3 regions of the Rossellomorea sp. H136 genome follow, and region 3 is predicted to be linked to each of the others. Evidence: riboswitches for the same ligand, from Rfam matches in the RefSeq annotation. Region 3 holds a riboswitch; each other region holds the start of a gene.
The links. Region 3 has a riboswitch for cobalamin ahead of ACYH0O_RS19945 (hypothetical protein). Riboswitches for the same ligand answer to the same signal wherever they lie in the genome.
Positions count from the first base shown of each region.

Region 1: another riboswitch for cobalamin. It lies ahead of ACYH0O_RS08945 (ribonucleoside-diphosphate reductase subunit alpha); the one in region 3 lies ahead of ACYH0O_RS19945 (hypothetical protein).
Region 2: another riboswitch for cobalamin. It lies ahead of ACYH0O_RS06925 (acyl-CoA thioesterase); the one in region 3 lies ahead of ACYH0O_RS19945 (hypothetical protein).

Region 1 covers NZ_CM166371.1:1,756,130-1,768,778, forward strand. Annotated here, with positions in the region: gene ACYH0O_RS08895 (TRAP transporter permease) at 1-1,695, shown strand, start outside; gene ACYH0O_RS08900 (WYL domain-containing protein) at 1,752-1,976, opposite strand; tRNA gene ACYH0O_RS08905 (tRNA-Val) at 2,125-2,196, shown strand; gene ACYH0O_RS08910 (cold-shock protein) at 2,901-3,101, shown strand; gene ACYH0O_RS08915 (hypothetical protein) at 3,243-3,374, opposite strand; gene ACYH0O_RS08920 (nucleotide pyrophosphohydrolase) at 3,717-4,007, shown strand; gene ACYH0O_RS08925 (MurR/RpiR family transcriptional regulator) at 4,106-4,963, opposite strand; gene gndA (NADP-dependent phosphogluconate dehydrogenase) at 5,128-6,540, shown strand; gene ACYH0O_RS08935 (hypothetical protein) at 6,585-6,761, opposite strand; gene ACYH0O_RS08940 (SurA N-terminal domain-containing protein) at 6,885-7,661, opposite strand; cobalamin riboswitch at 8,318-8,498, shown strand; gene ACYH0O_RS08945 (ribonucleoside-diphosphate reductase subunit alpha) at 8,643-10,892, shown strand; gene ACYH0O_RS08950 (ribonucleotide-diphosphate reductase subunit beta) at 10,912-11,949, shown strand; gene ACYH0O_RS08955 (DUF3243 family protein) at 12,184-12,486, shown strand; gene ACYH0O_RS08960 (SACOL1771 family peroxiredoxin) at 12,530-12,649, opposite strand, start outside.
Region 2 covers NZ_CM166371.1:1,374,056-1,386,704, reverse strand. Annotated here, with positions in the region: gene ade (adenine deaminase) at 1-164, shown strand, start outside; gene ACYH0O_RS06930 (flotillin family protein) at 717-2,228, opposite strand; cobalamin riboswitch at 2,829-3,019, shown strand; gene ACYH0O_RS06925 (acyl-CoA thioesterase) at 3,172-3,645, shown strand; gene ACYH0O_RS06920 (helix-turn-helix domain-containing protein) at 4,027-5,277, shown strand; gene ACYH0O_RS06915 (S8 family serine peptidase) at 5,840-9,910, shown strand; gene ACYH0O_RS06910 (hypothetical protein) at 10,043-10,228, shown strand; gene ACYH0O_RS06905 (arylamine N-acetyltransferase family protein) at 10,245-10,988, opposite strand; gene ACYH0O_RS06900 (PDR/VanB family oxidoreductase) at 11,136-12,089, opposite strand; gene ACYH0O_RS06895 (hypothetical protein) at 12,086-12,574, opposite strand; gene ACYH0O_RS06890 (heme-dependent oxidative N-demethylase family protein) at 12,571-12,649, opposite strand, start outside.
Region 3 covers NZ_CM166371.1:3,916,494-3,923,854, forward strand. Annotated here, with positions in the region: gene ACYH0O_RS19935 (copper homeostasis protein CutC) at 1-285, opposite strand, end outside; gene ACYH0O_RS19940 (ABC transporter substrate-binding protein) at 415-1,353, opposite strand; gene ACYH0O_RS19945 (hypothetical protein) at 1,374-1,895, opposite strand; cobalamin riboswitch at 2,060-2,246, opposite strand; gene ACYH0O_RS19950 (hypothetical protein) at 2,376-2,708, shown strand; gene ACYH0O_RS19955 (DUF2584 domain-containing protein) at 2,748-2,990, opposite strand; gene ACYH0O_RS19960 (alpha/beta hydrolase family protein) at 3,360-4,142, opposite strand; gene ACYH0O_RS19965 (ABC transporter substrate-binding protein) at 4,361-5,362, shown strand; gene ACYH0O_RS19970 (ABC transporter ATP-binding protein) at 5,434-6,210, shown strand; gene ACYH0O_RS19975 (ABC transporter permease) at 6,239-6,991, shown strand; gene ytkD (RNA deprotection pyrophosphohydrolase) at 6,981-7,361, opposite strand, start outside.

The sequences.
Region 1 (12,649 bases), 2.2 Mb from region 3:
GTCGTTCTCTCTGTCATATCTGTAGGAATTGGTGCATACTGGCCGATTATGCAAGATGACATTGTCAGCAGAGTAGGCATAATGACATCACTTGATTTTTATGTTGGTTTTGCTGCGATGATCTTAGTATTGGAGGCAACCCGTCGTGCAGTCGGTTTACCCATCACGATTATCGCATCTACTTTCATTCTCTATATGTATTATGGACGGTTGATGCCTGGATTCCTTGCGCATAGGGGATATGATTGGGACGATATCGTTAAAACGATGTTCTTTACAAGTGAAGGGATTCTTGGTACGCCATTATATGTTTCAGCAACCTTCATCTTCCTATTCTTATTATTCGGGGCCTTCCTCGTTAAAACAGGCGTAGGGCAATATTTCAATGATTTAGCTGTGGCTATTGCCGGTAAACGCACTGGTGGTCCTGCTAAGGTTGCAATCTTCTCGAGTGCCCTGCAAGGAACGATCAGTGGGAGTTCCGTTGCGAACGTTGTAACATCTGGTTCCTTTACGATTCCAATGATGAAAAAGCTAGGCTATCGTAAAGAGTTTGCAGGTGGAGTAGAGGCAGCAGCTTCAACGGGTGGTCAGTTAATGCCGCCAATCATGGGAGCTGCAGCATTTTTAATGGTTGAATTCATCGGTGGAATTTCATACTGGGATATCGCAAAGGCTGCCACTATCCCTGCTCTTTTGTATTTTACAGGGATTTGGATTATGACTCATTTTGAAGCGAAGCGAATCGGTCTTCGTGGTCTTTCAGACGAAGAAATGCCTAATCGTAAAGAAGTTTTAAAGAAAATTTACTTATTAATGCCGATTCTTACGGTCATTATTTTATTAGTCAGCGGTATGAGTGTTATGCGTGCAGCACTTTGGTCAATTGTTGCTACGGTCGTCATTAGCGCGATTCGAAAAGAGACAAGGATTGGCTTTAAAGATGCAGTCGACGCACTCGTAGACGGTGCACGTACTGCGCTTTCCGTAGCTGTTGCAACTGCGGCTGCAGGGATGATTGTCGGCGTAGTGACAAAAACGGGATTAGGGCTGACACTTGCGAATGGTTTAGTTGATCTTGCTGCTGATCTAACAAATTCATCAGAAGGTAAATTAATCCTGACCCTAGTATTTACGATGATTGCATCGATTGTATTAGGTATGGGATCACCGACAACGGCCAACTACGTAATCACGTCCACAATCGCGGCACCTGCGATCATCCTGTTAGGTGCACCTGAGTTAGCGGCTCACTTATTTGTCTTTTACTTTGGTATCATTGCAGATATCACGCCACCAGTGGCTCTTGCAGCATTTGCCGCCGCCGGGGTGTCAGGAGGAGAGCCGATACGGACCGGGGTCAATTCTGCTAAATTAGCGATTGCCGCCTTTATTATTCCGTATATGTTCGTCCTGTCACCTGAGTTGCTGATGATTGATACAACGATCCCGAGATTATTATGGGTTGTCTTTACGGCGATCACAGGAATGATGGCCATAGGGGCAGGGATGATCGGGTATTGGTACAGAAGAGTGTATGTGATTGAACGTTTCCTTTGTGTAGCAGCCGGTTTAATGCTGATCTATCCAGAGGGAAGCACTGACATTATTGGTTTAGTATTATTTGCTGTCATGCTCTCGTTACAATTCTTCATTAAAAGAGAAGACAAAACACCAAAAAAAGCAACAGCATAAACAAATACGTGAGGCTGACCCATTATTAGGTCAGCCTCACGTATTTTAGTTTCCAACTAGGATATGGTACGTTTCTTATAAGGGAGAAGGGGATAAGCGGCCAAAATATCTTGTAGTCTGAATCTGCGGAACTCTTGTCGTAATAAGCAATAGGCCAGGATAATATCCCCATCGACTTTTTTTACGATGATTTTTCTTTTCGTACAAATGGACTCAGGAGTCATATATATGATTTCAATGGGACGTTGGTCCATGAATGATCGCTGTAATACCGTATTCATTTGTGAGCTCCTCTCCTGGAATGGTACTCACAGTATATGCGAACGAATGTTCTTTCATACATGAATTCCCAGAAGAAAAATGTATAGAACAAAAAATGATTGACATTTTTCTCATCATGACTATAATTTAATATATACCTTTCATTTCGACTTGTTAGCTCAGTGGGAGAGCACTTCCTTGACAGGGAAGGGGTCGTGGGTTCGAATCCCTCACAGGTCATACAAAAAGAAAGCCTGCATCTTATTTAAAAGATGCAGGCTTTCTTTTTTCATATGTAGACATATCTTTATGAAGGACTATCAGTGTCAAAAGGCAAACATAGGCTTGCCTTTAAATTAATGTAAAAAGGACTCTGTTGGAATTCACGTAAGAGTCCTTGCCAAAATCATATTAAGATATGATCACTTCTTTTAGTTAACTTCTAATTCTTCCTCAAAGTAAAACGTGCCAGGATGTTCTTTTACGATATATGAGTATCGCTTCATATTTTTAACGTATTGCCATTTCAATATTGTCACTGTTTCGCCAGTTTCCTTTATCGTAACCATTGCGCCATTACTAAACCGATTTTTTGTGGATTTCATTGGGCACTCCCTTTCATATTCTCTCATTATACCACAGTTTACCCTTCATTTTAGAGTCCCATTAGTGATAAATCTTGATAAACATAATGGTAGCGCTTTAACAGGTATGAAGGTAGTAATTTAGTCATATCAACAGATTATTTGATGGGGGTAATATTGTGTAAGAGGTCTGACTTTCGAAACTTCTCCTTGAAGAACTTGCTTATTTGTTTCATTACTGTTATTCTATAGAAGAATTATTTTTGTCCGGTATACGAGGGAAGAACAAGATTTGGTTTTCACCTGATATCGCAAGAATAGTAATACATTGTGTGTAACGCACTTTAGGAGGCAACAAACATGGAAAATGGTAAAGTAAAATGGTTTAACGCAGAAAAAGGTTTCGGATTCATCGAAGTTGAAGGTGGAGACGACGTATTCGTACACTTCTCAGCGATCCAAGGTGAAGGTTTCAAATCTCTTGACGAAGGTCAAGAAGTATCTTTCGACGTTGAACAAGGTGCTCGTGGACCACAAGCAGCTAACGTACGTAAAGCATAATCTAACTTTACAAATCCAAAAACAGACTCATTCGTGAGTCTGTTTTTTTATGGGGATATTTAAGTAACCGGGAAAATTGAGAATAGATGGGCGTCTTTCCAATATGTCCGAAATTAAACGGCCGTTATAAGCTTCATATTTCTATGATTTATTTCCTAAATCTTTCTTCGTCAATTCACTGCGAATATTGAGTTCTTTCGAGAATTCATTATCGCTTTTTTTGTTGTTTGGGTATTTGTTTTTTCGTTCACGATTGTCATTTTTATTAGTCATCGTTGTCTCCTCCTAAACCGTAAATGGTTGTTACATTCTTATTCTTAACAAGTGATACATCGATATCCTTGGTAAGTAAGGGAAAGGCGATTGGAGAATTTCAGAATACCCATACAAGATGGTGGAAATGGCGACGGATATTGAAATGGGCAGGGTCCTCGATGGTTTGATCGCCGTATATATGGATGGGAAAGATGTCGTGACGAAGGTTCCAGGTCCAAAATCGATTGAATGACTGGAAGTTTAAGGATAATAAAGTTGCTCATCCCTGTCCCAATCCTTTTGCCACCCGTGTTATAGTAAAGAAGTGGTAAAAGATCATAGGCAAATGGGAGAGAGAAGATGAAACAACTGTGTGAAAAAGTCATTGAATTCAGGAATGAACGAAATTGGGATGCCAATCATAATGAAAAGGATCTTGCCATTTCCATTTCATTAGAGGCAAATGAACTCCTGGAAAATTTCCAATGGAAAACAAGCCGGGAAGCAGTGGAAGCGACACGTCAAAATATAAAAGAAGAAATGGCTGATGTCCTGATTTATTTAGTCCAGCTGGCTGATAAAATGGATATCGATTTAGAAGAAGAAGTATATGAGAAGTTGGAAAAGAATGCTCTGAAGTATCCGAAGTAATGATTAGGGACGGACCTACCGAAAAGGTCCGTCCCTTTACTTGTTCATAATCGTCAGGAAACCCTGAACGCCTGATGTCCTTTACCATACAATAATGACTATATTTTCTTAATGGAAATCGCGTCACGCATTTTTTGCAGGGAAGATTTGGATAGATCTTTTCTTTTCATCATGGTGTTAACGTAGAGGGCATCGACAATACTAAGTTGACTAATTCTTGAAGCAAGTGCTTCAGATCGATATTCGGTTTCTTGAGATACCGTAAATAGAGGAATGTCGACCCCGTTGCTTAGAGGGGATTTGGCAAAGTGAGTAATGGCAATGGTCGTTACCCGATTTTTCTTCGCTACGTCCAATACTTCCAATAAATCTTTGTTCGATCCTGAATGAGAGATAAAGACGATCACATCAGCATCGGTCAATTGTGAAGCGGAGATCAGCTGCATATGGGGATCATTGTACGCTGTAGTGGTCATGCCTGTTCTGAGGAACTTATGATGAGCGTCCATGGCAACAAACCCCGATCCACCCGTACCATAAAATTCTATTCTTCTGGCACCTATCATCCCTCGAATAGCTTTCGTAAACATTTCCTCGTTCAGCATGCTTAGAGAATCCTCTAATGTTCTGATATTGGACCTGAACACTTTTTGGGCAATAACGCCTTCAGAGTCCTCTTCATTGATTGTTTCATGAATATCTTTGATAGGGGTCACCAGGTCGGATGCAAGAGAAATCTTCATGGCCTGGTAGCCTTTAAAGCCCAAGCGTTTACAGAATCGGAAGACTGTAGCATCTGCAACGTTCAGTTCTTCCGCTACACCACTGATGGTGGAGTGGATAATTTTTTCTGGATTAGCAATAATAAATTCTGCAATCATCTTTTCTTTTTCACTGAATTGAGAGTAATGAGAACGGATACGAGGTAAACAATGCTGTACTTTTTCCTCTTTCATGCAGGGGAAACCTCCTCTAAGCGAATTCTTCATGAAAATAATTTTAACCTACTTCATGAAATAAAAAAATATTATTTCATAAAAATCCACCACGGAAAATTATTTCGTATTATAATATATACGGTGAAAATATAATTACTCGAAGTGAAAGGAATGATAAATATATGAAAAAACAACAAATAGGGGTTGCTGGTGTCGGAGTGATGGGGAAGAGTCTGGCTTTGAATTTCGAAAGCAGAGGCTATTCCGTTTCCATCTATGATGTGTCTAGTGAGAAGGTAAGAGAAGTACTTGAAGAGCATCCAGAGAAGAACATGGTCGGTACTCATGATGTAAAAGAGTTCGTACAGTCATTAGAAACACCACGAAAAATATTGATTATGGTTCCAGCCGGTAATATTACAGATAAAGCGATTGAATCATTGCTTCCTCATTTAGATCAGGGGGATATTCTGATTGATGGAGGAAACACATACTTTGAAGATACGATTCGCCGCAATAAGGAACTTGGTGAAGAAGGAATCAACTTCATCGGTGCAGGTGTCTCAGGCGGAGAAGAAGGCGCTTTATACGGTCCTGCTATCATGCCGAGCGGTCAAAAGGAAGCATACGATTTAGTCGAGCCTTTCCTGACAGCAATTGCGGCCAAGGTAAAAGGCGATGCGTGCAGTACATATATCGGTCCAGATGGATCAGGCCATTATGTAAAAATGGTCCACAATGGAATTGAGTACAGTGATATGCAGCTTATCTGTGAAGCGTATTATCTTATGAAACATGTATTGGGTTTAAGCGCACCTGATCTGCATGAGATATTCAAAGAATGGAACGCGGGGGAGCTCGACAGCTACCTGATTGAAATCACGGCAGATATTTTCACAAAGGTGGATGAAGAAACAGGAAAACCCCTTGTTGACGTAATCCTGGATACAGCAGGCCAGAAAGGAACAGGGAAATGGACGAGTATTTCTGCACTGGAATTAGGTGTACCATTATCGATCATTACTGAATCTGTATTTGCCCGTTTCATCTCTGCCATGAAGAAAGAAAGAGTGAAGGCAAGTAAAATCTTAAGAGGACCAAGAAATATGGAGTTCTCCGGTAACAAAGAAGAGTTTATCGAAATGATTCGTAAAGCGTTGTATTTAAGTAAAATTTGTTCATATGCACAGGGTTTCGCCCAGCTTCAATCTGCTTCTGAAGAGTATAGTTGGAACCTGAAGCCCGGCGAGATTTCCATGATTTTCAGAGGTGGTTGCATCATTCGTGCAGGCTTCCTGGAAGAAATCAAGAAAGCGTATGATCGTGAACCGGGATTAACGAATTTGCTGCTCGATCCGTATTTCAAGGAAATCGTTGAAAACTATCAGGAGGAAGCGAGAGAAGTGGTGGCTACAGCCATTAAATTAGGTATCCCTGTACCGGGTCTTGCGAGTGCTTTAGCATATTATGACAGCTATCGCTCTGAGTCATTGCCAGCCAATCTCCTTCAAGCTCAACGTGATTATTTTGGAGCTCATACGTATCAGCGTGTGGATAAAGAAGGGACATTCCATACAGATTGGTTATCTAAATAAGAAGAAAGCCCTGTGGGAATCCCACAGGGCTTTTGGTTAACGTTTCATTCTTTGCTTGATGAGTCATTTTTCGTATGATGCTTATTTTTCTCGTCCCACTGCTCTTTTTTTAAGTCATCGAGGGGAATTGGGTCTACATTTTGCTCACTTTCATGCTGATCGAGAATGCCGTCATGATCTTTATTGATTTGTTCAGGATTGTCATTTGCCCTTTTCGTCATAATCTTTCATCCTCCCTTAATGAGTCGTTGTTGTACCATACCCTTCTTGAGCAGGTGAAAACATCGGGAGAATAGAACATAAGAAAGCCACCTAACCGTGTAGGTGGCTTCTTTGGTAGAGCTTTAGATTTTTACATCAACTTTAGCATTTTTCTTTAAATCTTCTACATGCTTAACAAGTTTTTCTTGTTTTTTCTGTTGTTCTAACTGAGTCTTGATTTGAGGTTTAACTTCTTCAAATTTTGGTGCATCCTTTGATTCACTCTGAGCTTGCTGACTTGCGTACTGATCGTAAAATTTCTTCATTTCATCTTCAGAGACTTCTTCTACTTTGATTTCTTTTTCAACGTAGTTTGTGTATTTGATGTTTTCAGCGATTTGAGTTTTTAATTCGTCCATCGTGAATCCTGCTTTTTTCATTGCGTCTTCAAACTTCTTTTCATCACCGTACTGCTTTTTAACTTCTTCCAGTTGTTTATTGATTTCATCTTCTGATGCCTTATATCCTTTTTCATTGGCTTGCTGCATAAGGAGTGTTTGTCCAACCAGGCTATCAATTGTTTGTTCCTTGATTTTCTTTGCTGCATCTTTACTTGTTGGGTCTTGCCCCATTTGTTGATATTGCATTTGTGATTGAGTCAATACGTTATTGAAATCTTCACCTTTAATTTTTTCGTCGTTTACAATGGCAACGATCTTATCTTTTTCAATCTTTTGCTCATCCATTTTCTTCTGCATTTCTTCCATTTGCTTTGCTTGCTCTTCCTGAGCCTGTCCATCGCTTTTTTCTTCTGTTTTCGCTTTATCGTCAGCTTGTTTTTGGCTCTCCTCGTTCGAACCGCAAGCGGCTAGTCCAATCGATAATAAAGCTAATAGTAAAGTCGTTAATAATTTTTTCATAATAGACTCCTTTCAGAAGTAAGGTGTGATTTCAAAAAAAATCACTTAATGCGCATTTTAAAGGAAAAGCCCGTAAAAAGAAAGTATTTAAGCCAAAAAGTATAGAATGTAATGAGGTTGAAATACAGTGCATTACTAATATGGTCCCTATTCACTATAGTGTATGCGGTTACATTCGACTATCAACTGCCGGACAGTAATGATAATGTAAGAAGACTTTCACCTGGTTTCTAAAAAAGAGGCTGTTTAAATCGAGAACTTTTCCTCCATTTAAACAGCCTATAAAAAATATTGGGGACCAAAGAATACTGTCAAACAACCTTCTATTTGAATTATATAGAGTGGCTACATTTTCTTCAACTAACATTTAGGAAGGTGTCGGCTGACTAGTATCCTTTAGTAGGCAGTATTCAATCTTCTTCTATTCTTTTCATGGAAAATAATAATTATAAGCATATTTTAAAGGAAGGGTTTTCCTTCCTTTCCTTCAACATGTTACATCTCTTGACTTTAAGAGGGTAATAGAGTGATACTATTAAAAGATTTCAACTTCTATACAAAATGAATAGTTTCACTTGTAAATTCATTTTTAATCGTTTATGATGGTACAGAACACAACATTTTGTGTTCTGTTTAATTATTTTAACTATATATTGATTATAACCTGTGAATAGGGTGTCTGAATGGACTTAAAAGGGAATCCGGTGTGAATCCGGAACTGTCCCCGCAACTGTAAGTGCTGACGAAATAAGGAACTGCCACTGTCATATACGATGGGAAGGCCTTAGAGTAGGGTGAAGCACAAGTCAGGAGACCTGCCTTGTTTATCACGTGTTATCTTCTTCGGGAATTGGGAGGATAAAGCGAGGATTGGAATAGGACCAATAGTCTGTTCACATATCTTTCGTACATAAAACCCATCCGTTTAGAAGGATGGGCTTTTTTTGTATCCTTCCCACACTGTATAAATTGGGAGGAATTATGATGTCAATCGTATCACAGGAACAGCCGATAACTATGGAAGTAAATGCAATTCTTACAAATCTCCACAATCGCTTTCCACAACTTCATTTTAAAGAGTTCGACGAAAAGACTTATAAGTATGCAGACGGTCAATCTGAATTGAGTAAAGATAAACTTTATCATTTCATGATCCTCACGGCAGTAGAACGGATCTCTGCCCATGAACCTGATTGGACGTATGTGGCTGCAGAATTATATTTAATGAAACTTTATCGTACCATCGCTTATTCAAGGAGAGTGGAAGAAAGCGAGTTGTACAGTTCCTTTTATGAATTAATTCAAGGCTTGACTGATAGGAAACTATATACACCCGCACTATTGGAAGCATATAGCAAAGAAGAAATTGACGCTTTGGGGAAGATCATGGATTCATCTAAAGACCATCTGTTTACGTACATAGGGATTGTCACATTAACAGAGCGGTATTTAACTAAGTCCCATGATGGTGAAATCCTTGAATTACCTCAGGAGAGATTGCTGATCATCGCCATGACACTATTTAAGAACGAACCCAGTGATAAGCGGCTGGCGCTTATTGAAGAAGCTTACTGGGCCTTGTCTAATTTGTATATGACGGTTGCAACTCCTACGTTTGCCAACGCCGGCAAAAGCCATGGTCAGTTATCTAGTTGTTTTATTGATACGGTAGCAGATGATTTAAGAAGTATTTATGACAGTAATACAGATGTTTCCACATTAAGTAAAAATGGTGGAGGTCTCGGTATTTATATGGGGAAGGTCCGTAGCAGAGGAAGTAATATCAAAGGCTTCAAGGGAGTAAGTTCTGGTGTTATTCCATGGATGAAGCAATTAAATAACACAGCCGTATCCGTTGATCAATTAGGACAACGTCAAGGAGCGATCGCTGTTTATTTAGATGTATGGCATAAGGATATATTTCCTTTTCTTGATACACGATTAAATAATGGAGACGAAAGGCAGCGTACTCATGATCTTTTCACTGGAGTAAGCTTACCGGATTTATTTATGGAACAAGTGGAAAATAGAGGGGATTGGTATTTATTTGATCCTCATGAAGTGAAAATGGTAATGGGGTATTCCCTGGAAGATTACTATGATGAGTATGAGGGAGAAGGTTCGTTCAGGGAAAAGTATTGGGAGTGTGTAGAATGTCCTGATCTTTCCAGGGAAAAGGTTCCAGCAATTGAAATTTTCAAGCGGATCATGATTTCCCAGCTCGAAACGGGAACGCCATATATGTTTTACCGTGATACAGTCAATCGGCTAAATGCCAATCAGCATAAGGGGATGATCTACTGCAGTAATTTATGTACGGAAATCGCCCAGAATATGAGTGCGACCGTCATGGAAGAAGAGGTTATCAAGGACGGGAAAATCATTACCTATAAATCTCCGGGGGATTATGTCGTCTGTAATCTGGCATCTGTTTCTTTAGCTAAGACAATCATGGATGATGAGTTGGAGAGAGTCGTGTCCATAGGAGTGAGATTACTTGATAATGTCATAGATATTAATAAACTTCCAGTCCTGCAAGCCCAACTGACAAACAGGCGCTATAGAGGGATTGGATTAGGAACCTTTGGCTGGCATCACCTCCTTGCATTAAAAGGCTTGAAATGGGAGAGCGATGAAGCAGTTGATTATTGTGATTCACTATACGAAGATGTTGCTTATTACACGATAAAAGCAAGTCATGAATTAGCGAAAGAAAAAGGTTCCTATCCATATTACAGCGGTTCCGACTGGTCGACTGGAGAGTATTTTTCGAAGAAAGGATATTCTGGACCGAGGTGGGATTCACTCAGGGATGATGTTTCTTCGAAAGGAATTCGAAACGGATATTTAATGGCCGTTGCGCCCAATTCGTCCACTTCGATCATAGCAGGCTCTACAGCAAGTATCGATCCTTTGTTCAGATTAGAGTACTCGGAAGAAAAGAAAGATTATAAGATTCCTGTTACAGCACCTGATTTATCACCTAAGACGACCTGGTATTACAAAACGGCTTATAACGTAGATCAGCACTGGAGTATTAAACAGAATGAGAAAAGACAACGTCATATAGATCAAGGAATATCGTTTAACTTGTATGTGCGGAATGATATCAAGGCGATAGAACTATTATCTCTTCATATAGATGCATGGAAGTCAGGATTGAAAACGACTTACTATGTGAGATCGACATCTGTTTCAAATTTTGAAGAATGTGAAAGCTGCCATAGCTAACTGGGAGGAAGATGATAACGTGAATGGATTAAAGCAGCGAATCTTAATAGATTCTGAGGCACCAAATAAATCTACTGGAATTGTAAATGGACAGAGTTCGAATATTTTAAACTGGGATGATGTCAGGTTCTCATGGGCCTATCCAAAGTATAAGAGAATGCTGGGGAATTTCTGGACTCCTTTTGAGATCAATATGGCAAAGGATATCAAGCAGTTCCCTACTCTTTCATCAAAGGAGCAGGAGTCCTTTTTGAAAATCATCGGTTTACTGGCTCTCCTTGATAGTGTGCAGACAGATTACGCCGGTAAAGTGGCAGACTATCTCACGGATTCCAGCCTGAATGCATTGATGATCATTTTGGCACAGCAAGAAGTTGTCCATAACCACTCGTACAGTTACGTTTTATCGAGTATCGTGTCCAAAAAGAAGCAGGATGAAGTGTTTGATTTCTGGAAGAATGATCCAATATTGAAGAAGCGGAACGAATTTATAACGAATGGCTATAAAGGATTTGTAGAATCCCCCACCATTGAGAATCTATTAAAGTCAATCATCTATGATGTCATTCTTGAAGGTTTGTTCTTTTACTCCGGTTTTGCCTTCTTCTACAATCTGGCCAGAAATCAAAAGATGGTGGCGACATCGACGATGATTAATTATATCAATCGGGATGAACAGCTTCATGTCGGCTTATTTGAAAAAATATATAAAGAAGTCCTTAACGAGAATCCGGCTTATCAAACGGAGGAGCTGCGTGACTTCGGACAAGAAGCTTTCAAACAGGCAGCTCTCCTGGAAATAGAGTGGGGAAGGGATATCATCGGATCTCACATTGAAGGGCTTTTAATGAGCGACCTTGAAGATTATATTAAATTTATGGCAAATAAAAGAGCCAAACAGCTGGGGTTTGAAGAACCATTCAAAGGATATAAGACCAATCCATTAAAATGGATCATCGCCTATCAAGAAGTGGATAGAGGGAAGACCGATTTCTTTGAACAAAAATCTAGGCAATATACGAAGACATCGGATGCTAATGGGTTTGATGAACTGTAAAAATAAGAAAAGCGAGTCATCACGACTCGCTTTTTGCCTTATTATTTCTCAATAAATCTTTATCCAATCTATTTTTCGGTACCATTTTCTTATAAACATAGTTGAGAGAGTTGGGCTGGTGACATTCCCAATAATATGAAAATACATGTTTATCTCTCCCAGTGGTGGGAATATACATACTAGATTGAATGAGAGGAGAGGTTTTACATGGCAAATCATTCTACAGAAGAAAAAATGGAGTCTAAGGTGGACAAAACATTAGATAATCTGTCCCAGGACAAAAAAGAGGATATATTATCTAACTTTGATCATTTTAAACAATACTTAGGTAATAAAGTTTCCTTGGCGGATAAGTTAGGGATGAATGAAGAGCAGCAGGCAAAGGCAGCCCAGAAGGTTGGGGATTATCTTGCGGCTCATGAGGAGCCGAAGAATAGAGAAGAAAAGTTATTATATGAATTATGGAAAGCAGGAAACAAGGAAGAGCAGCATATGCTTGCCCATATGTTAGTGAAGTTTGTTCAAGCTGAATCATAAAAAATTTGGGCATCTGAATGGATGCCCTTAACTTATGCTTTTTTTACATATGTATTTCCGGGTCTACCTTTACCGTCACATTCCCTTTGATGGCACGGGTGATCATGCAAGACTGCTCTGCTTTCATCAACAATTTCTTCGTAAGGGTTATGTCTTTTTCAGA
Region 2 (12,649 bases), 2.4 Mb from region 3:
AGTTGAAAAATGCGTTTGTAGAATTAGGATTCTCCGGGGACTTTAATCCATTTCTGACTCTCTCTTTTCTCACTTTGCCTGTGATCCCCGAGTTGAAGCTGACAGATTTAGGATTGTTTGATGTTAAAGATTCCCGGCATATTGAGGTTGGGGTAAAGGGTTGATGGGTTTGTTTGACTGTTGAATTTCTTGAGGTATTTGCCTGTTGAATTTTCAAATATTTTTAACAGGCAAATTTTCTGTTGATTTCAACTGTTAAATCTCTCTATATTCAGCAGTTGAACCTAAATAAATCTGAGTACCAGTTATTTCATACACAATAGGAGGCTGGGACAAAACTAAAGAACCACGATAAAAAGGCGAACAATAGAAGTGTAGGTTCTTCATAACGCTAATGATTTCCGTGCAAGACTACGCTTTCCGCGGGTAGCCCGTGAGCCTCCTCGGCAAGCCTGCGGGGTCTCACATAAGCTCCTTTCCCGCAGGAGTCTTCGTCTTGCACTCCAATCAACCGCTGGAAACAGCTAAAATCAAATGATTCGAAAATAAATAATAAACCCGAACAAATCTGCACACTAAGAGGCAGGTTTGTTTGGGTTTGACTTAGGATAAAAAACTTTTGTCCCAGCCTCTATTAGGCACTTCAAAGAACTCGATTTTTTTCCATAACATAAGAAAAGAGATGTCTCCACACACCCCGAGACATCTCCTTCTCTTTATTTACTTTGACTCTCTACTTTTATATCTGCTTCTTCCTTTTCGGTCGTCACGGCAACTTCCTTGTCAGCCGACTCTGAAATTGCTGGCTGATAAGGTCTTTCATGGGATCTGTTTGCATATGACTTCAGTAATTCACCTACATCGATGCCAGTCATTTCCCGTAACGGTTCCTGCATGTCAAGCATCGTTCTGGTGATGCTTTTCCCAAAGGAAGGAACTCCTTGGCCATTACCGGAATCAATGATTTTAACAGAGTCAATATTGTTAAGAGGCTGAGCAATTTTCTCTGCGAAAACGGGCAGCATTTCGATTAATTTCTCGGTAATGATGACATCGCCATGTTTCTCCATTGCTTCTGCCAGCAGTTTACGGGATTCTGCTTCCGCTTTACCACGTTCTCTGATAACATCGGCTTCGGCAGAACCTTCTTCTCTTCGGATTTTGGCTTTTGCTTCCCCGTCAATTTCAGCCTTGCGAGCTTCGGCTTCCGCTTTACGGGTGGTTTCGTAGTATTCGGCATCGGCTTTCGTTTTACGAACTTTTGATTCTTCTGCTTCTAGCTTAACGGCACGTTCACGCTCAAGGAATTGAAGGGTTAACTCTTCTTCTTTCACTTCCTTGGTAAGTTTGGCTTTTTCCAACTCATAGGACTGTTCGGATTTTGCTCTTGCCCGCTCTGTTTCTTCTTTGAAGGCTGCGTCTTTGATGTCCTTCTCTTTTTTCGATTGGGCAATGGTAATTTGACGCTTGTATTCTTCCTCTTTCGCTTCCTGATCGGTTTGGGCTCGGTGAATACGGGTTTCACGCTCGGTGTTTGCTTCTGCAATTTCAGCTTGCTTACGAACCTCGGCGATACGTGGACGACCAAGATTTTTTAAGTATCCATTTTCTTCGTCTGCATCTCTTATGTCAGTTAAACCGAGTGACGTAATTTTGAAGCCCATGAGATCTAGCTGTTTCTGGGCAATTTCTGATACGTCAGCGTTAAATTTTTCACGGTTGCTGTTAATGTCTTCAACAGTCATTTTTGAAAGAATCGCACGAAGATTACTTCCTAGTACCTCGATGATTTCATCTTCAATTTCTTTTTGATCCTTACCAAGGAACTGCTCGGCATAGTTCGCTATCCCGTTTAATGTGTCGGCCACCTTCACCATCGCCACTGCGTCTGCAACGATCGGTACTCCGCCATTTGTGTATACTCTTGGTGTCGATAGCTTTAATTGGAAGGATGTAAGATTAACAGGTGTGGATGTTTGGAAACGTCTTAATCTGTACCCCCCACCTCTGATGATTTTCATGGAACGCCCTTCCTGGTCGGTGAAAATATTCGTTTCCTTCTCAGGATCCCCCAGTTTAGGTCCGGTAATGATCAGTGCCTGGTTGGATCTCGCTGTACGATAACGAAACCTCATCCAGAAATAATAGGCAATTCCTGCAATAGCTGCAATAACCAGAACAGGAATCAGGAACATAAAAAATCCGATAATACTTAATGATCCTAGCATTCTGACAACCCCTCTCGACATTTTGTTTAAACCAGAATGGAATCTGATTTAATTTTAAATAAAAGTGCTAGCTACAATACTATCTACGAAAAAGATGACGAAAAGTTTCAATAAAATGGGCGAATTCCCTGATTTTATATAAAAAAAGCCCGAACCTGTAAAAGGTTCAAGCATTCAAGCTATAAGAACAATCCATGTACTGCCCCAAGCCCGGTAAAAATAACAAGATGATCTCCTATTACGACCCTTTGATATGTGGTGTACCAAAGAGCAATCCTTATATTACCCAAATAGACTTCTTGCATTTCCCCAACGATAAAGATCCTGCCACGTTTCTGGAATGCCTTCTATATAGGAACCCATATGATATCGATTGACGGTTGAACACTCTGGAAAATAAGCAATCTTCACTTTTGCTGTTCTAAGGATAAGTCTTCGCTTAGATGTAAATCGATAAACTCTACTACTTTATCGATTTGATTTCTTTGTATTTTGTCTTGTGGCATTTTTCAGACCTCACTACCTTTTTGAAAAGCACAAATCTTACCATAATCATTCTCCTCACTCACTAAGGGTTATGATAAAATAAAAGCGTTCACAATTTAATCATTGCTCATTGGTGAAGATGATTTTCAGTTCATTTTCTTAAAAGGGAAGTTGGTGAAAGTCCAACGCGGTCCCGCCACTGTAAGGCTGAGAATCGTATGAATCCACTGTTTCGAATCGAAATGGGAAGGAATACGAATTCGCTGACGCTGAGCCAGGAGACCTGCCAAAATGGGAAGAACACAGAAAGTTCCTACGGGAGATAGGAGGGTGTTGCGCTAATGAGACGTCACCAGAGGAATCACTGTACTCTGAACGTTCGCCCGGAATAGCCGCATCTTCTTTTTTTAAAAGGAGATGCTTTTTTGTTTCATAATGCAAACAGGGAGATGAGAAAATGGAGCAAGCCTATTCAGTCGAACGTTCACGAACCATACAAACAAAATTGGTATTGCCACCTGACACCAATCATATGCAAACCATCTTTGGAGGGAAGGTCCTATCCTATATTGATGAGATTGCGGCACTATCCGCCATGAAACATTCAAGTTCAGTAGTCGTCACAGCATCGATAGACTCCGTCGACTTCTTATCGTCTGCCACGGTCGGCGATGCATTAAGCCTGGAGGCATACGTCACTTCCACAGGGAGGACATCAATGGAAGTATATGTAAAGGTGTTTTCTACGAATCTCGTAACGAGTGTCAAAACCTTGACGACGGAATCATTCCTAACAATGGTCGCCGTTGATGAAGATGGGAAACCGAAGCCGGTACCAAAAGTCATTCCTCAAACGGAAGAAGAAACGAGACTATTCAAAACGGCTTCCTTACGAAAAGAGCATAGAAAGAATCGCGCGCTTATTTTATAAACAATCTTGATTCACTGACTAAATAATATAACAATAACACTCAGAGTCTTCTAAGCTCTGAGTGTTTAAAAAGGCATTTATCATCTCACTTTCAAATGAGAATTGGGACACATTTGGAAAGGTAAATCATATTGTGAAACTTCTTCCCTTTTTGTCCGTATGAATAGTATCAGTAAAAAAAGGAAGAGGGATAAAGTTGAATAGGAATTTTGTCTTATTGGACTTGTTGATTTATGTAGCACTACCTCTTTTCGTATAGTTACTCAGATTCTATCGGATTTGGATGTTATTGCCTTCAGACCTCCGTCTTGTCCCCCATCTATAGAACAAACAAAGATATTTCCCTATAATGATAAATAAACTGTTCACTCGGGGTGTATTATGATTGAAGGTAAATTAATTAAATTTCATCGAGAAGATTCAGGATTGACTCAGGAACAGCTTGCACAGGGTATCTGTTCCACTACACATCTTAGTAAAATCGAAAGAGGCATCACAGAGTATTCAAGTGAAATTACTGATTTACTTGCTAGGAAGCTTGGAATCGATATGAATGTTGAACGTTCCCGCTACCATTCATTACAGGCTAAACTATCAGAATGGAACGATGCGATTATTATGATTCGAACCAATGAAATCCATCAACTTAAAGGGGAAATTGAAAAGGAACCTTTAAGGTTTCTATCTGACTTCATCATCCAATACAACCTTTTCCTGGCAAGATATTATTTATTTTTGAACAAACATGAAAAAGCAAAAGAAATCCTGGGCATGTTCGAAAACAAAAACTATTCTCTATCCCCTTTCGAACAAAATTTATTGCTTCATGTCAAAGGGATCTACTATCATTCAACAAGACAATTTAACTCTTGCATAAAAGTATTAAAACAGATTGACGATGAATATCCCAACTCCGAATATTATTTTCATTTGGCATTAGCGTATCATTCCATTCATTCAAATACCTTTGCCTATTATTATGGGCAAAAAGCTTTGCAATTTTTCCAGAAAACATTGAATATCCTTAGGGTTATCGATTCGGAAACCTTAATTTTAATCCAATTGAATGCCAAAGAACCCTTTGATATGGAAGAAACAAAACAGCAGTATGATAAACTCCTCAGAGTCTGTGAATCAGTCAATTCAAACGATCGGGCGCATAAGATCCATAACAATCTTGGATTCGAATATTTTAGGAGAAAACGATATTCTGAATCAAAGGCATCCTATGAAAGCGCATTAAAGCTTATCCATGACGAAACACCGGCATCAAATTATTTAGTTACGCTCAGTGGATATATACTTGCTTGCATGAAAGGGCGCCTACTATCTTCCCGGGAACTCAATCACTTAGCGACAAAAGGACTGAATATGGCCACTCAGCATCAGGATCCAAGCCACGTATTCTTTGAGATTTACTTACTTACCATAAATGAGAATGAAAAAGAATTATACGAGTATATTGAACGAACAGCCCTCCCCCATTTCAGAAAAACGGGGAGCCAGTTGATGTATCAGCATTATGAAAGACAACTATTTTTATATTATGTGAAAACCGGACAATCAGAGAAAGGTTTCACACTTGCATCCGATAAGATGTCAAATGAAATTAGTTATTATGAATTAGAGTAGCCCTCGTATTGAATGAGGCTGGGACAAAAGTTTTTTATCCTAAGTCAAACCCGAACAAACCTGCTTCTTAGTGTGCAGATTTGTTCGGGTTTATTATTTATTTTCGAATCATTTGATTTTAGCTGTTTCCAGCGGTTGATTGGAGTGCAAGACGAAGACTCCTGCGGGAAAGTAGCTTATGTGAGACCCCGCAGGCTTGCCGAGGAGGCTCACGGGCTACCCGCGGAAAGCGTAGTCTTGCACGGAAATCATTAGCGGTATAAAGAACCTACACTTCTATTGTTCGTCTTTTTATCGTGGTTTTTTAGTTTTGTCCCAGCCTCATTTTTCTTTTTTTTACGTAGACCGTTGGCATTGGTCACAACCCCCATTCACCAACATTTTTTTACATCTTTTCTCCTGAAACTCCTTTCAAAATCAGACAAAAATCAATGAAATTACACTACTTAATAGTCAAATGGTCCCTAAACAAACCCCCATACAAACATGATAACTTTGTATTTACAATAAGAATTGTACTAATCTTTAGAATAATCTAACCAACAACAGAAAAGAGGTAGAAATGATGAAAGGATCTTCCATCACAAAGAAATCGGCTTTGATTGCACTATCCACTGGATTACTGTTATCCCCAGTGTCGAACTACTCCATGCCAACAGCTACAGCTGAGGATTGGAAAGCAGAAACAGTTTTATCTTCCCTGACTGAAGCCCAAAGACAAGCCTTGCATCAACTGGAGATAAATAACGTAGAGGGCCTCCAAGGATTTCAGTCGAATGAATTGGCATCTGACGAAGAGATCTCCGTTATCGTCCAATTTAAATCCAAACCTGGACATGTAGCTGTATTAGAAGCGGCAGTACAAGGAAAATCAATAAAGAAAGCAGACGCCAAAGCCCAAGTGGAGAAAGAACATAAGATTTTCAAAGAAGATGTAGCAGCGCACCTATCAACAAGCCACTTAAAAGGAAAAAAGGTAGTGCCCAAAATCACCCAAGCCTATAAAGAAGCGTATAACGGTGTAGCAATGACCCTTCCGGCTAATCAAGTAGAACAACTGCTTAAATCCGAAGCCGTTAAAGCTGTGTTTAAAAATCAGGCATTTACGATCGATCCCGTTAAACAAGACCTTCCAAATGATGTTGAGAGAGAAATCACAACGTCTGTTGAAAGCATCCCCTATTTAAATGTAGATGAACTACATAAGGAAGGAATTACAGGAGATGGAATCAAAGTCGGTGTCATCGACACAGGTATTGACTATAACCATCCTGACCTTAAAGATGCTTACAAAGGTGGATATGACTTTGTTGACGATGATGCTGACCCAATGGAAGCAACGTATGAAGATTGGGAGAATACGAGTGAACCGGAGTTCAGTTATACGGGAAGTTCCTATTATACTTCTCATGGTACTCATGTATCCGGAACCATCGTAGGACAAAACGAGAATGATAGTGAAGTATCCGTAGAGGGTGTTGCCCCGGATGCAGATCTATATGTGTATCGCGTCCTCGGCCCTTATGGAAGTGGTTACACAGAAGACGTCCTTGCAGGAATTGAAAAATCTGTTCAGGATGGAATGGATGTCATCAACCTTTCATTGGGCGCCAGTGTCAATGATCCATATTATCCTACAAGCACAGCCCTTAACTATGCCGTATTAAACGGTGTGACAGCCGTTGTTTCAGCAGGGAATGCAGGACCAAATGACTTTACCCTCGGCTCCCCTGGTACAGCTGCTTTAGCGTTAACAGTAGGTGCAAGTGATGTTCCTGTCTCACAAACCACTTTTACCGGTCAAACGTCAGATGGATGGTCAGCGGAAATTGTAAGTATGGCAAGAGGGTTCGCACATTCATTTGCCAGTTTAGAAGATCAAACATTAGAATTGGTAGATGTTGGATTCGGTTATGAAGAAGACTATGAGAATAAAAATGTAGAAGGAAAGATTGCCTTTGTTCAGCGAGGAAATTTCGCACTGAATGACAAAGTGAAATTTGCTAAGGAACATGGAGCCAAAGCTGTGATTATGTATAACAATGCTGAAGGCCATGTAGGATATAATCTTGGTGAATCAACAAATTATGTCCCTGCCTTCTCTATGACACTGGCTGCCGGGGAAGAATTGAAAGCTGCGATGACCAGTGGAACATCCAACTTCACCTTTACAAACTTAGAAGAAAGCATGACTGAAGGTGACCATTTAGCCGATTTCAGTTCAAGAGGTCCTGTTAATAAGAGCTATGATACGAAACCTGAAGTGGTAGCTCCCGGAGTCAGCGTTCTGTCGACCTTCCCTTCCTATATGATCGATCCAGAAAAAACGGATGACTATAAGTATGCTTACTCGAGATTATCAGGAACCTCTATGGCTTCTCCTTTCACTGCAGGAGTTGCAGCTTTACTGTTAGGAGAGAATCCGGATCTTGAGCCTGCTGATATTAAAACCATTCTCATGAACTCTGCTGATCCATTAAATGGGGATTACAGTGTATTTGAAGTAGGTGCAGGAAGATTGGATCCGTATCAAGCCCTTCACAGTCAGACAAAGATTCAAATCAAAGATGAGACGTTGATTCCTAGTGGAGAAGAACTGATCCCGATCGATAATCCGACAGGCGGATTGAGCTTCGGTAATCAGGTAGTGGCTGAAGGGGCTCACCTCCGCGTACAAAAAAGCTTTGAAATCACCAACAATAGTGATGAAAAGAAAACGTTTGACATTCGTGTTGTAGAAAATGTACAGGAAGGCACCTTAAGCCTCAAAGAAAATGGAGTTGTCGTAAATGCTGACAAGTCCATCAAGGTGAACGGAGGGAAGAAAAAGACCTCAAATCTATTCCTTACGATGCCGAAAACCGCTGCGAAGGGGATATATGAAGGGTACCTGGTCTTTACAAACAGTCATGATCCATCCGAAAGTTACCGGGTGCCATTTAGTGTAAAGAGGGCGGAAGAAGGCTTTAATACACTTGAATTATTATCACCTGCCTTTGCCCCTTCTCAATATACACATGGATATGATCCTTTCCGCTACCCATGGGCAATAGCTGAATTCAATCTGAGTTCACCGATGAAAAGTATGGATATTATCCTACAGGATGGGGAAACAGAGGAAGATTTAGGGCTGATCGGTACACTTGATCTGGAGAATGCCCTGATCGATAACAACTATTTATTAAGAGTATTCCAAGGAAGCTATTACGCATTTACAGGTGATAAGAAGGATCCGGTTTCTGAAGAAGTCACCATCGCCAAACCTGGTCACTATAAAATCAAGTACGCGATGACAGATCCAAAAGGAAAAGTAAAAACAAAAACAGAGCATTTCTATATCGACATTGAAGGACCTCAATTCAAGAGTTCCCTGGATGGTGAATCACCGTTCCTTGAATATCAACCAGGTCAGGAAACCTATCCATTTGAGATTGAAATTACAGATCCACTTATTGAAGATATGCAAGAAGCAGGAATGGACGCAGATCAATCCAAAAACTTTATGATTTATTACTGGAATTCAGCATTTCCTTCATCCCCGCTTTATATGGATGAAAACGGTAAGTTTGTCGAAGAAATTGCGATGAATGAAAAGGTGAAAGCCCTTAACTTCAGAATGAAGGGCTATGATATGGCCGGTAACAATAGTGCGATGAAGAACTATTTCTTCATTAAAGAAGGTACACCGAATGCGTATCTTAAAACTGATGCGAAAACCGTTACAACTGGTGAAACCGTACAGGCAACTCTAGCACTGGATAATATTCAAGATGCAAAGGAAGCCACTTGGACATTTGAAGATTATTACGGATTTCAACCAGAAGTGATCGATGCCAAGTTATCCGGGGAATTTTCCGATAAAGCTTCGCTGACACTTGATGGAAACCAGATCAAGGTTACGTTCAATGAACCTATTCAATCATTCGATCATAGCGCGATTGTTGATGTGCAAGTGAAGGTTCAAGATGAACTGTTCACTAAATTAGACGCCCTGGATCCAACTGTTACCGTAACGAATTCTAACAATGAAACAATGGATCTATTACATGCTGGTGCAGAATTCACTGTAAATCCGGACTTTAACTCAATTAGGGGCTTTGTAAGCCCGGAAGGATTCGATAGTGGAAGTGGCTACAATGCTAAGAAAGATTGGACTAAAGTTGGCGCAACAATAGAATTTAAGAAGTCAACCGGAGACGTCTTTACTCCATCCTCCATCACGGAAAATGGGGAGTATTCCATTGAGAAACTTCCATTAAGCAAAGATCCATATGAAGTAAAAGTTCAGGTACCTGGCCACTTCTTGACCAAAAACACAGAAAGAATCGGTTATGAGTATAACGGGGAGCTTTATGGAAAGTATCATAGACCTACGAACCTGAATCCTGTCGGGGGAGATGTCAACCAGGACAACGTCATCGATATCTATGATGCCATTGCCATTCAGGATGCTTGGAATACAGATCATCGTGCAGCAGATATCAATTTTGATGGTAGGGTCAACGCTAACGATATCAAGTTTGTGCAGAAGAACTATTTATTACAGAATGAACAAGTTGAGGACGCACCTTCTCCAGTAGAGTCAGTAGATGGGAAAACACTTGAATCTATTTTGGAAGAACTGGGATTATAATTCATTGATGAAACAAAAGGAATGAACCTATCGAATAGGCTCATTCCTTTTTTCTTTATGAATTTTGACAAAAGAATGGGTTCAACTTCCTATCACCTTGAACATATAATACCTCGAAAGGAGGGGAACAGAATGGATCGTTTTATTCTTTTGTTAGTAGCGGGTATTCTATCCGGTTTCGCATTGTTGAAGGTTCCTTTAGCAGGTACGTTCTTAGCAAGTGTATCCCCAGTAACGGACATCATAGGCGTTTTAGCTATTCTCATATTCTCACTTTTCCTTATCTATAAAGGCATCATGTCCATACTAGGGAAGTGAATAAGCAGACCCGGATTTATTCCGGGTCTTTTTTATTATGCTGGAAACCAAACCAGGAATTCAGCAGTTCTTTATAACTTTCAAGGTCTATCTCCCTTTTCGTTAACTCTCCGGCCTTCCAGTGGGTAAAGGACGTATCCGTTAAGGTCACATTCCCGTCATTCGTCCGTTTTGTCAATAATGGATGTTTGTTAAAAGGGGAATCTGAATGGTTGGCAATAATTGTTTGAATGTCATTCAATTGAGTCACATTCTTTATGGGATCACCCGAATCAAAAGCATATCCGGTTCTCCATTCCGAATGCTTATGCTTTAATTTCATTTCAAAGATGTAATCTCCATGGATACTGTCGACCTCTTTAAGTCTAAATTCCCCATTTGAAGAGACCACAGCTTCTCCCGATAATGGTACTGGTTTTAACGGGAGATTCCCTCCAAAACCCGTATCAATCACATATGTTGTATCTTTATGAGAGACTAATATGACCACATGGGTTCTTCCTATCGACTGGTACTGCTCTTTATCATGATTGTAAACAACTCCCCGAACAAGAACCGCATCAAATTGATTTTCGATCAAAAATAAATATAACAATGAGTTCAATTCATAACATAGACCACCTTCGTTCTTCACGAGCATTTTATTCACTAGATTTTTTTTGGTAAGATCGGCGAATGTATTTCCAATAACACATAGATTTTCGAATGGGATGCTTTTAGCTGTCTCTTCTAAAATGGTATCTAGTTGGTGAAAGGATATTTTCCCGGTGGCTGGATAATGTATTCTTTTGCGAAATAATGTATTTAGATCGGTGATGGCGAACCCTCCATTTCTTAAGCGTCATTCTACATTATGCTGGATCTGTATATTATTTACTCTATAAGAAAAACATCCTGTATGCCACTGTCACAACTGAATTCGCAACTTCCCAGACTGAGCACGGGATACACAAGACAGAATCGAGCGATGGTCCTTCCGTTCTTCCTCATCCAGAAAGGAATCAGCATGATCGACTTTTCCCTCTAACACTTGTAATTCACACGTCCCGCAACGGCCAGCCCGGCAGGAATAGGGAGCCAGGATCCCTGACTTGAGCAGTGCTTCTAACAGTGTCTCTTCTTCCGAAACAGAAACGGTTTCGCCACTCGTTAATTCCACTTCAAATCTTCGACGTATTAGCGGCTGTTGAGGAGTGAATCGTTCGTAATGAACACTCGACGAAGGATATCCGATCTCAAGGGCACTTCTGGTGAATTCTTCGATAAATGAAGGGGAACCACAGAAATAAACGTGGGTTCCCACTCTGTGTTCCCAAAGACTTGCATCTGTTAATCTCTTTTCTTTTGAAAAATAAAAGTGAATCTGCTCAGGATAGGTTTCCGATAGAAAGAAGTAGAAAGGACAAGTCTCAATTGATTTCACTGCATAATGAAGTTCGAAGGTCCGTCCCTCATCTTTGAGTTCAGCCATCATGGACATGAAGGGGGTAATGCCGATTCCCGCCGCATAGAATACATGATGTTTTGCTTTAAAACTCAGTGGGAAATGGTTTTGAGGAAATCCCACTCGTAAGGTATCCCCCACCTTCATCTGTTCATGCCAATACAGAGATCCTCCCTGAGACGTTTCATTTAGACGGATGGCGATTTGATAGGCGGCTTTTTGACCAGGTGGATTCGTTAAGGAATACGATCTGGCTATGGTTTGTCCATCCAGCTCAACATATGTAGTGATATGGGAACCCCCGCTAAAATAAGGAAGGGGTCCGTTATGTTCATGAACAAGAGTAAACCTCTTGACAACAGGGGTTTCCTGATGAATAGACCTGACTTGGACAGGGATTGTTTTATGAAGATTCACCTTCCGTCACTCCCCGTTTCTAAGGTAGCGTAACCGAGATATGAACCTTGTAATGGAGAGTAATGGTCGGAAACGGACAGCTTTAAGTGACAATGGGAACAGGTCGCCGGGAGTCTATCCAATTTTCCGCTATCAATCTTTGTTTTCTGATGACATTTGCAACAGAACACATCGATCATTCTGACACCGTTGCCAATAAACTGCGCTTCCTCTTCAGAAAAACCACTTTCCACGACTAGGTGCATGAACTCTTCCAGCTTACTCCACTCCATTGCTATGTAAAGAAAAGTGCCCATCTTCTGATTTCGCAACCACAGTGAGATATCGGTTTCTTCCTTTTCACCCAGGAAAACCACTTCAAAGGAGACATTCTCCTTCATTACTTTTTTAATGATGTGAGTCAGCCGTTTCATCCCCTTTTGATCACCAAAAAATAAGTACTTTCGTTTCCTCGGGACGAACGCTGGCTTTATCTCGTTCTTCATTTCATCACCCGCTTCTCGTTCAAATACTCGATGACCACATCATTAAATAAGGAAATCCCTTTGTAATCAGAGATA
Region 3 (7,361 bases):
TAAAGCACCAAAAACGATGCCAGTGGCCCCTATTTCATTTATGGTTTTTACTTGGTCCATCATGATGTGCAATTCTTCGGCATCATACGAGAAAGATTTACTATGTAAACGAATCATAACCTGAACAGGAATCGATACAGCCCTCAATACGTTTTCTATCATTTGATATTCAGGAGTTAATCCTCCCTCGTGTATGTCAGATACCAATTCAAGTCGATCTGCTCCGGATGCTTCTGCAATTTTGGCATCTTTCTCATTCAAGACAATGACTTCCAGTTTGCTCATGTTGATTTCCCCTATCGCGATATTGTTACGTTTACTTTATCATAATGGCTCGAAAATTGTATAACTTGAGATAAAAAAGACAATGATTCCACATACAAATCACTGTCTTCTCCAATCTAATATCCTACTTTATTCAGAAAATAAATCCGGATACACCGTTTTTGCAGTTAGCAGAACGGCTTCTCCAATACGTGGTCCCGGTCTTGACATAATATCTGAATCCAGGAAATGAACCTGATCATTTTTCACTGCCTTTACATCTTTCCAGCTTTCCCGGGACTTGATTTCAGCTGTCGGCTCGTCGACATACCCCACTGTCGTTAAAATCATATTAGGATTCCGTTTAATGATTTCTTCTTCGCCTACTTTCACCCAGCCTTTTTGGTCTACAAAAATGTTCTCGACCCCAGCCGTTTCCAGTATTTCTTGCTGAAACGTTTCTGCTCCTGCTGTATAGATATCCGGGGAGGGACTGATTTCAAAATATACTTGTTCTCTTTCCTTTAACGTACTTACTTTTCCTTTCACATCTGAAATCTGTTGCTTGATGCCATCTACCAATTCGTCCCCCTTCTTCTCTACTCCCATTACCGTTGCAATCTGTTCAATATCCCCATAAACATCTTCAAAGGTTTGGGCAGATTGAATAACGAATACGTTTAATCCCGCCTCTTCAAGCTGCTTCACTCCGGCATCATCTCCAGTAGTATACGCAATGACAGCATCTGGCTTTAGCGCAATGACCTCTTCAGCATTGACCGTCATGGAATCCGATACTCTTTTAATCTTTTTCGCTTCTTCAGGATAGTTGTCGAATTCAGTTGCCCCGACTACCTTATCCCCAGCTCCTATTGCAAAGAGAATCTCTGTGTTACTCGGCTGTAAGGAAATAACGGTTTCCGGTACTTTCTCAAAGCTAATCTCTTCGCCCCTGTCATCGGTCACAGAATAAGACTCATTATCAGACTTAACTTCCTTTGTGGATGTTTCCCCTTCCCCATTGCTGCACCCTGCGAAAACAACCAGGATGAGTGATAGTAGTAAACTATTTAACCATAACTTTTTCATATTTCATCTTCTCCGCTTCTCTATATTTTGTCTTTATACGATTTACTCACAAAAGGAATTTCTTCAATCCCTTCACATTTATTCACATACACGGCCATCACAAACAGGACATTTGCCAGTAAATGAGCGTATTTAAATAAAATGCTCTCCACTTTCATTTCAGTACTGACTTTATGTAAGGCACGGACGGACTTTTTTGCTTCACTGCGGCAGGTATGAAGCACACATGCAGCTGTCGAGCCCTGTGGAAGGACAAAGGTTTGGATTCGGTCCTCGACTTCCAACACATAACGATCGTACATTTGGCTCAATGTATTTAAGTCCTCTTCCTTGATGGCTGTCATTCCACGCACCGACCCATTAAGATGGTACGACATCTCAGCTAAATACAGTAAATCATCGTTCACTTTCGGTAAGTGCTCCGTCAATGATGACGCGAGTCCGATTTTAGTCGACAGTGAATCGGTCCGGATCTCAAAATCTACGGTTGAAACAGATTCACGCATATAGGGATAACATAAGTAGCGGAAATCCTTTGCCATCTGTAAACTCCTCCTTTCTGAATAATGTTTGTGAAGCACCTATCGTATTTCCAGGGAGGATAAATAAACACAAAAAAACCACCCAAGAATATTGGCCGGCAGTTGTCATCCATAAAAAAAGAGATGTTAAATAGCCGCACCATACCCCTAACTTCCGAAGAGCATAATACGATGAAAAAAAGGCAGGTATCCTGGCTTGTGCGTCAGCCTACTCTAAGAACCTTCCCATTTGAATGTTCAAATAGTGGTTTTCTTCTTATTTCGTCAGCACTTACAGTTGCGGAAACAGCTTCGGACTCACACCGAATTCCCTTTAAGCTAAAGATCAGCACCTAATTTCTGCGGGAATTATTCACTTAAGGAACATTATACCACTTTATCCATTTCAAAGTTGATGAAGTTTTGCATAAAAAACAAACATGTCGGCGTACAAGCTTGAATATCTTTTGAGTATGTGAAGAAATGATAAGGAGGAATAACATGAAGCGATTGGTTGTATTGCTATTATGCGTATTTTTGTTAAGTGCATGCGGAGACAAAGAACCTGCATCCTATGAATTATGTGGATATGGGGATATGATGGTAGTGAACAAGAAGGAATATGTGAAGGTTTCTGAGGAGAAGAAGCTGGTCCTGGATGAGAAGCTCGGGGCTATTAAAGAAAAGATTGAGAGTCAATATCACCCCGTGAATGATTTTACGGCAAATACACTGAAAAAAGGGACTCCCATTTATAGCGTGAAAGATCACAGCAACTATCTAATCGCACAGACTGAGGATAATCGCTATATTTTATATGAGGAAATACAATAAAAGGAGGGCTGTAAGCGGATGTTTACAGCCCTCCTTTATTTAGTTCGTGGAATTCAAGGAAATCAATCGATACAGAATCATCGTTTTCTCATCCGTCCACTCCATCTTTTCGATCTTGCCGTAACCACTGGGATCACTGTGTTTCGTCTTTCTCACATCTATCGGAATATGCATAGGATAAAGCCGATATCCATCCTTTTGGAGCTCGAACAGGTTCTCTTCTTTCCTCACTTCTTTTCCTTTTGTCACAATCATCGTGTTTAATTCCAAGCCCATGCCCATTATGCTTAACCTCAATCCTTTTTTATTAAGTCGCTCTTTTCGTATACTTTGTTGCTTTTGAAAAAGAGAGTAGTGGTTGATTTTAGCTTGTATAGTGAAATATTGTTTCTTTCAATTGTTATTTGGCATAAATAAGCTCTGTCAAGAAAACTCTTAAAGATGGTGAGAGGAACCGCGTAGACTCCTGCGAAAGTACGGTCGTGCCGAGACCCCGTTCGGTAAGCTGAGGGGATTCCGTCGAACGCTAGCTGCAAGTGAAGCAGTTCCCATGACCATCCCGCACAAACTGGTTGGCAAGGTCCTGGCAGATTCTATGTTAGAAAACAACAATCTTTGCGAAAAGAGCTTTATTTAATCATACACCACTGTCTATTGATTTTTCATCCATGTGCATAACATGGAGACAATCTGTTGGTTCTTTCGTGGTGGAAAATAATGCGTAAACTCTTTGAAGTATCGGGATGAAACAGATTTCTCCAACTCTTTCAGTCTTTTTTCTAATCTATATGCATGCTCCACTGAAACGTTCTGATCCTTTTCACCGTGAATGATCAATACGGGAGCTTCAAGGTTTTCTAATTCGTATAGTGGGGTACGCCATTCGTATCGTTCCGGAACTTTATTGGGACTTCCTCCTATGACTCGTTTCATCATTCTCCTGAGATCCTTCCGTTCGTCATATGTTAAGAACATATCGGAAACGCCTCCCCATGTAACAATGGAGGTAACGTCACTGCGCTGGATGCCTGTCAGCAGCGCCATTACTCCTCCTCGAGAAAAGCCGAACACATGAATCCGGTTATCTGCCACTCTGTGATAGCTTTTGAGCAATTCAAGACCCGAAATGGCGTCTTCACGATCATCCCCCGCAAAATCTTCATTTCCTTCTCCTCCAAGATTGCCGCGATAATAGGGAGCAAAAACAATGAACCCGTGAGAAGCAAATTGAGCGATTCTCGCAGGGCGGACCATGCCGACGCCTTTGATCCCGCCTCTCAAATAGAGGAACCCGTCATACTTCCCAACTCCTGCAGGTTCAGCCAATAATCCTTTCACCCGGAGGCCACCGGATAGATAGGTAATTTCATATAGTTCCACACGAGGATTAGGTGAAGGAAACAATGTTTTCTTCACAATCGTTCCGTTTTTCATATTCTCTTCCTTTCAAAACGTGCTCTGGGTATTCACACATTTTTTATACTCTACATAGGATATTTTAGCAAATCTCATCATCAGCAGATGATTCAAGACCCTGCCTTTATGACCATCCTACCCTTTTAATATGGAAAGATAAACAAGGCAAAGAGAGATGCACTCATCCCCATTCTATCGATAAACGAGTTTCACAAAGCTTAGAGGAGGAATAGTGAATGAAAAAATGGCTTCGTAGTGGCTTTGCCGTATTACTCATAGGCATGTTGGCAATCGGGTTGACAGCATGTGGAGAAAAAGAAGAAATCGTACAGAAAGTTCGTGTAGCAGAAGTAACCCGCTCGATTTTCTATGCTCCTGAATATGTCGCAATCGAAAAGGGATTCTTCAAAGAGGAGGGGCTCGACATTGAACTAACCACTACCTGGGGTGGTGATAAGACAATGACCACCTTGCTATCCGGCGGTGCTGATATCGCCCTGGTCGGTTCAGAAACTTCGATCTATGTTCATGCACAAGGTTCGAATGATCCAGTCATTAACTTTGCTCAATTAACCCAAACCGATGGAACATTTCTCGTCTCACGTGAAAAAGTGGAAAACTTTGAATGGGATCAATTAAAAGGTTCCACCTTCCTAGGTCAGCGTAAAGGCGGTATGCCACAAATGGTTGGGGAATTTGTCCTGAAGCAGAATGGCATCGACCCGCAAAACGATTTAAACCTCATCCAAAACATTGATTTCGCGAATATCGCGAGTGCCTTTGCATCTGGTACAGGGGACTACGTTCAGCTATTCGAACCAACGGCATCCATTTTTGAACAGGAAGGAAAAGGGCATATCGTAGCTTCCTTTGGAACAGAATCAGGTCATGTTCCCTATACAACGTTCATGGCCAAAGACAGCTACATGAATGAAAACAAAGAAACCGTAGAGAAATTTACGAAAGCTCTGTACAAAGCTCAGCAATGGGTGGCGGAAAACAGTGCAGCAGACATCGCGAAAGTGATTGAGCCCTATTTTGAAGACACAGAACTTTCATTAATTGAAACGGTTGTTGATCGCTACAAATCACAAGGATCCTTCGCGACAGATCCGATCCTTGACGAAGAAGAGTGGAATAATCTCCAAAACATCATGGATGAAGCAGGAGAGCTTCCACAGTCCGTTGATCATGAAACGTTAGTGAACACTTCGATCGCTGAAAAAGCAGCAAAGTAGAACGATTCGGGGCTGACTTCACATGTCAGCCCTTCACTTATAGAAAAAAAGAAAATGGAGGCTTAAGTACAGTGAACTTTCTATCTTTAGATTCGATCCATCACACCTACTTTTCACCCAAAACGGCCACCCATGCTCTCTCAGACATAACGCTTGCAGTGAAAGAAGGTGAGTTTGTCTCGTTTATCGGTCCAAGTGGATGCGGGAAAACCACGTTACTCTCCATTATTGCAGGCCTTATCCAGCCGACAGAAGGAACGATTCTATTAAACCAACAACCAATTCGAAAAATGAAAGAGAAACTGGGATACATGCTGCAGCAGGATTATCTGTTTCCGTGGAAGACCATCGAAGAAAATATTTTTTTAGGTTTAACCATTACGGGGACCCTGACAGAAGAAAAGAGGAAAGAAGCACGTGCCTTGTTGATTGAAATGGGGTTAGAAGGTGTAGAAACATCCTATCCAAGGGAACTATCGGGAGGAATGCGTCAAAGGGTGGCGCTGATTCGAACTCTCATCACAGAACCCCAATTACTTCTCTTGGATGAACCTTTCTCAGCACTCGATTATCAAACCAAATTGAAGTTAGAGGATCTGGTGTACTCCACATTAAAGTCTTTTGGAAAAACAGCCATCCTTGTGACCCATGATATAGGCGAAGCCATCTCCATGAGTGACCGTATCATTCTATTCGGGACGAAACCAGGGTCTATACACACGATATTCGAGGTTCCGCCCCCGTTAAAAGAGTTGATGCCCTTTGAAGTTAGAAATCATGAGGTATACCCGGGATTTTTCCAATCCATATGGAAGGAGCTTGAGAAACTTGAATCACGAATCGATTAAAAAAAAACACCTTGAATACATTCAATCGATGAAGAAAGAACAGCGATGGGTCTGGTTTTATCAAGCGCTTATTTTCTTTGTGTTTTTCTCTCTCTGGGAGCTCGCGAGCCGAAGCAGCTGGATCGATCCACTCATCTTCAGCTCACCCTCAAAAATATGGAAACTGTTTCTCGTAAAACTGGGAGACGGAAGCCTTCTAGCCAACCTGTCTGTCACACTCGGTGAAACCATCATCGGATTCATTCTCGGCACCTTGCTTGGAACCCTATTAGCCGCTTTATTATGGTGGTCACCATTTCTTTCTAAAGTATTGGACCCTTATCTTGTGATCCTCAATGCCATGCCAAAAGTAGCGCTCGGTCCGATATTAATTGTGGGGTTGGGACCCGGCTTCACATCCATCATTGCCATGGGTACCGTCATTTCCGTCATCATTACCACGATTGTTGTGTATACTTCCTTCAGGGAAGTGGACCCGAATTATTTGAAGGTGATGCAGACCTTCGGAGCAAGAAGGGGGCAAATGTTCAAAGAGGTCATTCTTCCCGCCTCTTTCCCGACCATCATCTCCACACTGAAAGTCAACGTGGGCTTATCATGGGTCGGAGTCATTGTAGGAGAATTCCTGGTTTCCGCCAAGGGGCTCGGATATATGATCATTTATGGATTCCAAGTCTTTAACTTTACCCTTGTCCTGCTATCCCTGCTTGTCATTGCCGTATTCGCTACCATTATGTATAAGCTGGTTGAACAGCTCGAAAAGAAGTTGATCAAATCATAAGGTTGAGATCCTTTATTCTTTTGAGAGCCAAGTCCACCACTTGATCTTTCATGATAAAGCTAAAGGAAGGATCGTCATGAATGCTGGAGAAATCACCACTCCAAAGGACGGCTCCTTCTGTTTCCAGATAATCTTCCTTGTTTATGATCTCCTCAGCTTTAGCAAAGAAAATCGTTTTAATAAATGGTGAGTGATCATATACCTTATATTCCCCTATGCAAAATGGCTCCTTGATCACTCCTCCTGTCTCTTCATACGTTTCACGTACCGCAGCTTCCTCAAGGGTTTCTCCTTTTTCCCGCTTCCCCCCAGGAAACTCCAGACCTCTTTTTTTATGCCGTGTTAATAACCATTCCCCTTTGTAGCGGCA